4 regions of the Turicibacter faecis genome follow, and region 2 is predicted to be linked to each of the others. Evidence: a T-box and tRNA genes for the amino acid it is inferred to sense, from the RefSeq annotation. Region 2 holds a T-box; the other regions hold tRNA genes.
What was found. The T-box of region 2 lies ahead of pheS (phenylalanine--tRNA ligase subunit alpha). A T-box ahead of a tRNA ligase gene usually reads a tRNA of that ligase, here a tRNA-Phe.

Region 1 (2,167 bases), 1.1 Mb from region 2:
TGGGCTATAGCCAAGCGGTAAGGCAACGGACTTTGACTCCGTCATGCGCTGGTTCGAATCCAGCTAGCCCAGCCAATGATGTCCTGCTAGCTCAGTTGGTAGAGCATCTGACTTTTAATCAGAGGGTCAGAGGTTCGAGTCCTCTGCAGGACACCATTTTGAAAAAGGCGCGTGCCTGAAATAACGATATGCCTGGGTGGCGGAACTGGTAGACGCACAGGACTTAAAATCCTGCGGGTGGTGACACCCGTGCCGGTTCGATTCCGGCCCTAGGCACCAACTAAATAGCGCCCATAGCTCAATTGGATAGAGCGTTTGACTACGGATCAAAAGGTTAGGGGTTCGACTCCTCTTGGGCGCGCCATAAAAAACGGGAAGTGGCTCAGCTTGGTAGAGCACCTGGTTTGGGACCAGGGGGTCGCAGGTTCGAATCCTGTCTTCCCGACCATTAAAAAAGAAAAAGAGAATGGGGACTTAGCTCAGCTGGGAGAGCGCCTGCCTTGCACGCAGGAGGTCAGGGGTTCGATCCCCCTAGTCTCCACCAATTAAATAAGTATCATGTTAGTATCATGGCGGAGTAGCTCAACTGGCTAGAGCGTACGGTTCATACCCGTGAGGTTGGGGGTTCGAGTCCCTCCTCCGCTACCAAAAATAGGACCGGACCCTTAGCTCAGTTGGTTAGAGCTATCGGCTCATAACCGATCGGTCGTAGGTTCGAGTCCTACAGGGTCCACCACTTTTCATACATTATTCGGAGGAATACCCAAGTCCGGCTGAAGGGATCGGTCTTGAAAACCGACAGGGCGTGAAAGCGTCGCGGGGGTTCGAATCCCTCTTCCTCCGCCATATTAAAATAAATAAACATCGCGGGGTGGAGCAGTTGGTAGCTCGTCGGGCTCATAACCCGAAGGTCGCAGGTTCAAGTCCTGTCCCCGCAACCAAAAGGTCCAGTGGTGTAGCGGTTAACATGCCTGCCTGTCACGCAGGAGATCGCGGGTTCGATTCCCGTCTGGACCGCCATTTAAATAATAAATAAAAGGCTTGGTAGCTCAGTCGGTAGAGCAAAGGACTGAAAATCCTTGTGTCGGCGGTTCGATTCCGTCCCAAGCCACCATGATGGAGGATTAGCTCAGCTGGGAGAGCATCTGCCTTACAAGCAGAGGGTCGGCGGTTCGAGCCCGTCATCCTCCACCATAAAAGTCCTGCTAGCTCAGTTGGTAGAGCATCTGACTTTTAATCAGAGGGTCAGAGGTTCGAGTCCTCTGCAGGACACCATTCATAATGCGGGTGTGGCGGAATTGGCAGACGCGCTAGATTTAGGCTCTAGTACCTTTGGTGTGCAGGTTCAACTCCTGTCACCCGCACCATTATAGTAAAATAAGGTAATCTTTATTATAGTATTATCTTTTTTTATTTTAGAGAATAAATACCATTGCATATAAAAGAAACTGGTTATAAACCAGTTTTTTTTATATGCTTTTTTAGTATATATCATCATGGTTTAACTCTAGTAAATAGAAATCACAATCTATACTGTGAATAAAGGAGGCTGCCTTATATAAAAAAGGGTTCTTTGTCAAATAGTGTGGGTGAATAAAATCTATACATATAATCGGGAGGAATTAGGCTATTCTTTAGATGGTTTGATTCCTCTTCTTTTTTTGTTCAAAAGTGTATTTATGAATAATCAAAATTCTTGCTTTGAAATGGTAGAAACTACGGTATCCAAAAGCGATTCGCTTAATGACTTTGATATTGTTGTTAATTCCTTCGAGTACTCCATTGGTATAAGGAGTTTCAATTGTATTTTTGACATAGTCTTGATAATGAGTGAGTGTTTTTAAAGCTGTTTTCATTTCGTGTGAAAGCAGATCAGAGGGGTGTTGAATGGCATGATGAAATATTTCAAGGTTACGAAGTTTAATAGCCTGTTGGACAGTTTGGTAGAAATCATAAGTCTCCTTTAGTTCAGGGTCTAGGGCTAATAAAAAGTCAATAATTTCTTGTTGAGAGATCATCTTTTTGAAGCAGTTGGAATAGAAGTAATGAGTGGCATTAAGATCTTCTTGGGCTTTTAAGAGAAGTCGCCAATAATGTTTGAATTTATTATAAAACTCTTTATTTTGATTCATGAAACGAATGCGTGTTTTATTAAGAGCACGAGAGA
Region 2 (2,167 bases):
CACCAACATTGACTTGACAAACCGATAATTTATCCGCATTTGGATGTTGCACACGTTCCTCCACATAACCAATCACCACATTTGTAGCGGTTGATAGAACGTTCACCGATTCAACCTCTATTCCTGTACGCGTAATCTTCTCTGCTAACTCTTTTGGATTTATATCGCTTAAATCAACGTACTGGCTTAACCAATTCACTGAAACTAACATGTAAATAGCCTCCCACTTTTATCTTATTTAAATTGATTGATAAATCTTAAATCATTAATATAGAAATTTCGAATATCTTCAATGCCATACTTTAACATCGCAATACGTTCTGCCCCAATTCCGAAGGCAAATCCTTGATATTTCTTAGAATCAAATCCTGACATTTCTAACACATTTGGATGCACCATTCCAGCACCTAAGATTTCAATCCATCCTGTTCCCTTACAAATATTACATCCATGACCCGAACACTTAGAACATGTAACATCCACCTCAACCGATGGTTCCGTGAATGGGAAGAATGATGGGCGTAAACGAATTTCGCGATCCTCACCAAACATCTTGCGCGCTAATTCTAATAAAGTCCCCTTTAAGTCCGCCATTGTAATATCTGTATCAATCACTAATCCCTCGATTTGTGTAAATTGGTGTGAATGCGTCGCATCATCATCATCACGTCGATAGACTTTCCCAGGACAGATAATTTTAACAGGTCCTTTTCCTTTTGCCGCTTCTAATACACGTGCTTGAACAGGAGAAGTATGCGTACGTAATAACGACTCCTCTGTAATATAAAATGAATCTTGCATGTCACGTGCTGGATGCCCTTTAGGTAAGTTAAGTAATTCAAAGTTGTAATGATCCCACTCAACTTCTGGACCTTCTTCAACAGTATACCCCATTGAAATAAATAAAGATTCAACCTCATTTGTCACAGCTTGTAATGGATGAACAACTCCGATACGTGTTCGACGACCTGGAAGTGTCACATCAATTGTTTCACTCGCCAATTGCATCGCAATTGCTACCTCTTCAAGTTCTACTTTTTTACTTTCAATCGCTTGCGAAATAGCCGTTTTAACTTCATTTGAAACCTGACCAGCACTTTTGCGCTCTTCTGGGGCCATGTCTTTCATATTTTTCATGACTTCTTGAATGGGTCCCTTTTTCCCTAAATACTTGACGCGAAGATTATTTAATTCTTTTAAATCAGTTGTTTGTCCAACTTCCGCTAAAGCTTGAACTTGCAATTCTTTTAATCGATCTAGCATTTTTATTCCTCCATCTATATTCTTTTCAAATAAAAAAACGTCCTAAAAAGGACGTTTCACACGCGGTACCACCTTTATTGCTAAGATCAAAATCCTTAGCCACTTCAGTAACAATAACGGTTTAAACCGGATGGGATTAGCATCACTCCAAAGGTGAATTCAAGAGTTTACCTATAAAAGTGTTTGCAGTCTAGGACACTTTCTCCCTCAATAGTCAATTCCTCTTTACTATGCCTTTTTCAACGTTTTTTTATTTTTCTTAATCTCTATTATATCTTTTTCATCAAAAATGTACAAGAACTTATATCAATTAGGCCCTATTTCATTAGACAAACTGAAAGGGCTCCGTACTAATTTTTGAATCGATCGCTATCCCTGCTACCCATTCATTTAACAGATTGGCTACATGTTGCTTCATCATACATTCCGCATGGTGTCCGACGTCTAAGACATTTAACCCCATATCTTGTGCATCCTGAGCATCATGAAACCCAACATCTCCTGTAATAAATAAATCCACCTTACGTGCCTTAACAGGACCAAAATAGCTACTTCCGCTCCCACCGATGACAGCTACCGTTTTAATTTTTTTATTTAAATTTCCAACAAATCGAGCATTCAAAATATTTAATGCTTGTTTAACCTGTTTGATGTACGCTGCTGCTTCAAGTGGTTCTGAAATATTTCCAACACGTCCGAGTCCATATTGAGCTCCTGGCATCGTCACTTGCAGTGGGTAAACGTCGTATGCCATTTCCTCATAAGGATGGACCTCTTTTATTTTACTAATCACAGACTGAACTTCACTAGCTTGAACAACGCCTTCAATCTTAGACTCGTTCACATGCTCTAGTTGATTCACCTCACCTATAAAAGGATTGCTATTTGTTAATGGTTTAAAAGA
Region 3 (2,167 bases), 930 kb from region 2:
AGTCCTGTCCCCGCAACCAAAAGGTCCAGTGGTGTAGCGGTTAACATGCCTGCCTGTCACGCAGGAGATCGCGGGTTCGATTCCCGTCTGGACCGCCATTTAAATAAAAGGCTTGGTAGCTCAGTCGGTAGAGCAAAGGACTGAAAATCCTTGTGTCGGCGGTTCGATTCCGTCCCAAGCCACCATTTAAGAATGGGCTATAGCCAAGCGGTAAGGCAACGGACTTTGACTCCGTCATGCGCTGGTTCGAATCCAGCTAGCCCAGCCAATGATGTCCTGCTAGCTCAGTTGGTAGAGCATCTGACTTTTAATCAGAGGGTCAGAGGTTCGAGTCCTCTGCAGGACACCATTTTAAAAAAAGGCGCGTGCCTGAAATAATGAAATGCCTGGGTGGCGGAACTGGTAGACGCACAGGACTTAAAATCCTGCGGGTGGTGACACCCGTGCCGGTTCGATTCCGGCCTAGGCACCAAAAAGGTCCAGTAATGATAGCAAGAAGGTCACACCTGTTCCCATACCGAACACAGAAGTTAAGCTTCTTAGCGCCGATTGTAGTACGAAAGTGCGAGAGTAGGACGTTGCTGGGCAATAAAAAAAGCCTCAATAGCTCAGTTGGTTAGAGCACTTGACTGTTAATCAAGGGGTCCTAGGTTCGAGTCCTAGTTGGGGCGCCATAAAATATTATCTTTTAGAAAGATTATATTTGAAAAATTAATATAAAATGAAGGCGGAGTAGCTCAACTGGCTAGAGCGTACGGTTCATACCCGTGAGGTTGGGGGTTCGAGTCCCTCCTCCGCTACCAAAATAAATATGGAAAAATGGAGGAATACCCAAGTCCGGCTGAAGGGATCGGTCTTGAAAACCGACAGGGCGTGAAAGCGTCGCGGGGGTTCGAATCCCTCTTCCTCCGCCATATTAAAATAAATAAACATCGCGGGGTGGAGCAGTTGGTAGCTCGTCGGGCTCATAACCCGAAGGTCGCAGGTTCAAGTCCTGTCCCCGCAACCAAAAGGTCCAGTGGTGTAGCGGTTAACATGCCTGCCTGTCACGCAGGAGATCGCGGGTTCGATTCCCGTCTGGACCGCCATTTAAATAAAAGGCTTGGTAGCTCAGTCGGTAGAGCAAAGGACTGAAAATCCTTGTGTCGGCGGTTCGATTCCGTCCCAAGCCACCATTTAAGAATGGGCTATAGCCAAGCGGTAAGGCAACGGACTTTGACTCCGTCATGCGCTGGTTCGAATCCAGCTAGCCCAGCCAATGATGTCCTGCTAGCTCAGTTGGTAGAGCATCTGACTTTTAATCAGAGGGTCAGAGGTTCGAGTCCTCTGCAGGACACCATTTTGAAAAAAGGCGCGTGCCTGAAATGATGAAATGCCTGGGTGGCGGAACTGGTAGACGCACAGGACTTAAAATCCTGCGGGTGGTGACACCCGTGCCGGTTCGATTCCGGCCCTAGGCACCAAAAAAGGTCCAGTAATGATAGCAAGAAGGTCACACCTGTTCCCATACCGAACACAGAAGTTAAGCTTCTTAGCGCCGATGGTAGTACGAAAGTGCGAGAGTAGGACGTTGCTGGGCAACAAAAAAGCCTCAATAGCTCAGTTGGTTAGAGCACTTGACTGTTAATCAAGGGGTCCTAGGTTCGAGTCCTAGTTGGGGCGCCATAAAAAGCCGGAATAGCTCAATTGGTAGAGCAACTGACTTGTAATCAGTAGGTTGCGGGTTCAAGTCCTGCTTCCGGCACCATATTTAAATAATAGGGGTGTAGTTTAACGGTAGAACAGCGGTCTCCAAAACCGTTAGTGTGGGTTCGATTCCTGTCACCCCTGCCATGGCGATTGTGGCGAAGTGGTTAACGCATCGGATTGTGGCTCCGACATTCGTGGGTTCGATTCCCATCAGTCGCCCCAGTATGCGGGTGTAGTTTAATGGTAGAACTTCAGCCTTCCAAGCTGACTGTGAGAGTTCGATTCTCTTCACCCGCTCCAATATGATTTTAACATCCTTCGGGGTGTTTTTTTTATTAAAAATCATATATAATAGTTGAACTGCCAGTGATATTGATTCAGGGAGGTTTATTATGAAAGTGATTATAATCGGTGGTGTTGCTGCTGGGATGAGCGCGGCTGCAAAGTTAAAACGTGCGAATAAGGAAGCCGACGTTGT
Region 4 (2,167 bases), 940 kb from region 2:
GTCACGGCTTTACCTAGGGGTTCATTACCCAAAAGATGTGGTGTGCGGAATTTTGTTTGGTTTAACGATTAGTTACTGTACATACAGGTTGTTTTTAAGGTCTGAGGATAAAAGTAAACTCTATTTAGCTACGCTTGTTTTATTCCTTCCCTTTCTTTTAGTATTACCACATCATCCTGCTCATATGGTAGGTGAATATTTAGGGTTTATAGTCGGTGTAGCCTTTGAAAAAAAATATGTAAATTTCAAAGTTAAGGGACGAATTGCGATGCGGTTATTTCGTTTTATGATAGGAATCGTATCTTTATTTATTTTAAAATGGTGCCTCATAACCTTGCCCTTTAAAGGCATGGTTTATCAATTTTTATACGGAGGATTGCTAGCTTTTTATAGCTTTGCAGGTTATCCCTATCTATTTAGATGGCTAAATAAAGGTAAGCATTGATGACTTACCTTTATTTTTTTGAAAAAAATGCAAAAATTGTTTTGACAAACCCGTTAAAGGATGATATTATTAAGAAGTTCCAAAAAGCGACAAAGAACGAGAAAATAAAAAATAAAAAAACTTTTGACATAAGTTGTTGAATGTGTTAAGATAAGAAAGTCGTCTTGAGAGAAGGCCCGTTGGTGAAGCGGTTTAACACACATGCCTTTCACGCATGCATACACGGGTTCGAATCCCGTACGGGTCACCATTAAAAATAATAGATCGGGAAGTGGCTCAGCTTGGTAGAGCACCTGGTTTGGGACCAGGGGGTCGCAGGTTCGAATCCTGTCTTCCCGACCATAATAAAAAGGCGGAGTAGCTCAACTGGCTAGAGCGTACGGTTCATACCCGTGAGGTTGGGGGTTCGAGTCCCTCCTCCGCTACCAAAATAAATATGGAAAAATGGAGGAATACCCAAGTCCGGCTGAAGGGATCGGTCTTGAAAACCGACAGGGCGTGAAAGCGTCGCGGGGGTTCGAATCCCTCTTCCTCCGCCATATTAAAATAAATAAACATCGCGGGGTGGAGCAGTTGGTAGCTCGTCGGGCTCATAACCCGAAGGTCGCAGGTTCAAGTCCTGTCCCCGCAACCAAAAGGTCCAGTGGTGTAGCGGTTAACATGCCTGCCTGTCACGCAGGAGATCGCGGGTTCGATTCCCGTCTGGACCGCCATTTAAATAAAAGGCTTGGTAGCTCAGTCGGTAGAGCAAAGGACTGAAAATCCTTGTGTCGGCGGTTCGATTCCGTCCCAAGCCACCATATAAGGTCCAGTGGTGTAGCGGTTAACATGCCTGCCTGTCACGCAGGAGATCGCGGGTTCGATTCCCGTCTGGACCGCCATTTAAATAATAAATAAAAGTCCTGCTAGCTCAGTTGGTAGAGCATCTGACTTTTAATCAGAGGGTCAGAGGTTCGAGTCCTCTGCAGGACACCATTTTAAAAAAAGGTGCGTGCCTGAAATAATGAAATGCCTGGGTGGCGGAACTGGTAGACGCACAGGACTTAAAATCCTGCGGGTGGTGACACCCGTGCCGGTTCGATTCCGGCCCTAGGCACCAACTTAAAAGCGCCCATAGCTCAATTGGATAGAGCGTTTGACTACGGATCAAAAGGTTAGGGGTTCGACTCCTCTTGGGCGCGCCATAAAAAGTGTTAAAAAGGCCCGTTGGTGAAGCGGTTTAACACACATGCCTTTCACGCATGCATACACGGGTTCGAATCCCGTACGGGTCACCATTAAGAATAAAAGTGGAGGATTAGCTCAGCTGGGAGAGCATCTGCCTTACAAGCAGAGGGTCGGCGGTTCGAGCCCGTCATCCTCCACCATAAAGAGCCGGAATAGCTCAATTGGTAGAGCAACTGACTTGTAATCAGTAGGTTGCGGGTTCAAGTCCTGCTTCCGGCACCATATGGCGATTGTGGCGAAGTGGTTAACGCATCGGATTGTGGCTCCGACATTCGTGGGTTCGATTCCCATCAGTCGCCCCAGTATGCGGGTGTAGTTTAATGGTAGAACTTCAGCCTTCCAAGCTGACTGTGAGAGTTCGATTCTCTTCACCCGCTCCAATATGAATTTTAACATCCTTCGGGATGTTTTTTTTATTTTCATGTACGGGGTGGAAATCGAGGATGGTATAATATTTTTAGAACGCTAAGCAATAGGCGTCGTAGAATTATGGAT

Region 1: it encodes a tRNA-Phe, which carries the amino acid that the T-box ahead of pheS (phenylalanine--tRNA ligase subunit alpha) is inferred to sense. The anticodon was not compared.
Region 3: it encodes a tRNA-Phe, which carries the amino acid that the T-box ahead of pheS (phenylalanine--tRNA ligase subunit alpha) is inferred to sense. The anticodon was not compared.
Region 4: it encodes a tRNA-Phe, which carries the amino acid that the T-box ahead of pheS (phenylalanine--tRNA ligase subunit alpha) is inferred to sense. The anticodon was not compared.

What each region holds. Positions count from the first base shown of each region.
Region 1 is NZ_AP028127.1:2,089,483-2,091,649, reverse strand. Features, by position in the region: tRNA gene AACH31_RS10215 (tRNA-Gln) at 1-75, shown strand; tRNA gene AACH31_RS10210 (tRNA-Lys) at 81-156, shown strand; tRNA gene AACH31_RS10205 (tRNA-Leu) at 191-279, shown strand; tRNA gene AACH31_RS10200 (tRNA-Arg) at 288-364, shown strand; tRNA gene AACH31_RS10195 (tRNA-Pro) at 372-448, shown strand; tRNA gene AACH31_RS10190 (tRNA-Ala) at 469-544, shown strand; tRNA gene AACH31_RS10185 (tRNA-Met) at 572-648, shown strand; tRNA gene AACH31_RS10180 (tRNA-Ile) at 660-736, shown strand; tRNA gene AACH31_RS10175 (tRNA-Ser) at 754-846, shown strand; tRNA gene AACH31_RS10170 (tRNA-Met) at 866-941, shown strand; tRNA gene AACH31_RS10165 (tRNA-Asp) at 945-1,020, shown strand; tRNA gene AACH31_RS10160 (tRNA-Phe) at 1,039-1,114, shown strand; tRNA gene AACH31_RS10155 (tRNA-Val) at 1,119-1,194, shown strand; tRNA gene AACH31_RS10150 (tRNA-Lys) at 1,200-1,275, shown strand; tRNA gene AACH31_RS10145 (tRNA-Leu) at 1,284-1,367, shown strand; gene AACH31_RS10140 (ISL3 family transposase) at 1,635-2,167, opposite strand, start outside.
Region 2 is NZ_AP028127.1:722,319-724,485, reverse strand. Features, by position in the region: gene pheT (phenylalanine--tRNA ligase subunit beta) at 1-211, opposite strand, end outside; gene pheS (phenylalanine--tRNA ligase subunit alpha) at 235-1,263, opposite strand; T-box leader at 1,308-1,515, opposite strand; gene AACH31_RS03450 (Nif3-like dinuclear metal center hexameric protein) at 1,589-2,167, opposite strand, start outside.
Region 3 is NZ_AP028127.1:1,648,811-1,650,977, reverse strand. Features, by position in the region: tRNA gene AACH31_RS07960 (tRNA-Met) at 1-19, shown strand, start outside; tRNA gene AACH31_RS07955 (tRNA-Asp) at 23-98, shown strand; tRNA gene AACH31_RS07950 (tRNA-Phe) at 110-185, shown strand; tRNA gene AACH31_RS07945 (tRNA-Gln) at 194-268, shown strand; tRNA gene AACH31_RS07940 (tRNA-Lys) at 274-349, shown strand; tRNA gene AACH31_RS07935 (tRNA-Leu) at 385-472, shown strand; rRNA gene rrf (5S ribosomal RNA) at 479-587, shown strand; tRNA gene AACH31_RS07925 (tRNA-Asn) at 598-674, shown strand; tRNA gene AACH31_RS07920 (tRNA-Met) at 727-803, shown strand; tRNA gene AACH31_RS07915 (tRNA-Ser) at 822-914, shown strand; tRNA gene AACH31_RS07910 (tRNA-Met) at 934-1,009, shown strand; tRNA gene AACH31_RS07905 (tRNA-Asp) at 1,013-1,088, shown strand; tRNA gene AACH31_RS07900 (tRNA-Phe) at 1,100-1,175, shown strand; tRNA gene AACH31_RS07895 (tRNA-Gln) at 1,184-1,258, shown strand; tRNA gene AACH31_RS07890 (tRNA-Lys) at 1,264-1,339, shown strand; tRNA gene AACH31_RS07885 (tRNA-Leu) at 1,375-1,463, shown strand; rRNA gene rrf (5S ribosomal RNA) at 1,471-1,579, shown strand; tRNA gene AACH31_RS07875 (tRNA-Asn) at 1,589-1,665, shown strand; tRNA gene AACH31_RS07870 (tRNA-Thr) at 1,672-1,747, shown strand; tRNA gene AACH31_RS07865 (tRNA-Trp) at 1,760-1,833, shown strand; tRNA gene AACH31_RS07860 (tRNA-His) at 1,836-1,911, shown strand; tRNA gene AACH31_RS07855 (tRNA-Gly) at 1,916-1,989, shown strand; gene AACH31_RS07850 (CoA-disulfide reductase) at 2,082-2,167, shown strand, end outside.
Region 4 is NZ_AP028127.1:1,659,019-1,661,185, reverse strand. Features, by position in the region: gene AACH31_RS08230 (phosphatase PAP2 family protein) at 1-445, shown strand, start outside; tRNA gene AACH31_RS08225 (tRNA-Glu) at 619-695, shown strand; tRNA gene AACH31_RS08220 (tRNA-Pro) at 711-787, shown strand; tRNA gene AACH31_RS08215 (tRNA-Met) at 797-873, shown strand; tRNA gene AACH31_RS08210 (tRNA-Ser) at 892-984, shown strand; tRNA gene AACH31_RS08205 (tRNA-Met) at 1,004-1,079, shown strand; tRNA gene AACH31_RS08200 (tRNA-Asp) at 1,083-1,158, shown strand; tRNA gene AACH31_RS08195 (tRNA-Phe) at 1,170-1,245, shown strand; tRNA gene AACH31_RS08190 (tRNA-Asp) at 1,251-1,326, shown strand; tRNA gene AACH31_RS08185 (tRNA-Lys) at 1,345-1,420, shown strand; tRNA gene AACH31_RS08180 (tRNA-Leu) at 1,456-1,544, shown strand; tRNA gene AACH31_RS08175 (tRNA-Arg) at 1,553-1,629, shown strand; tRNA gene AACH31_RS08170 (tRNA-Glu) at 1,646-1,722, shown strand; tRNA gene AACH31_RS08165 (tRNA-Val) at 1,737-1,812, shown strand; tRNA gene AACH31_RS08160 (tRNA-Thr) at 1,819-1,894, shown strand; tRNA gene AACH31_RS08155 (tRNA-His) at 1,899-1,974, shown strand; tRNA gene AACH31_RS08150 (tRNA-Gly) at 1,979-2,052, shown strand.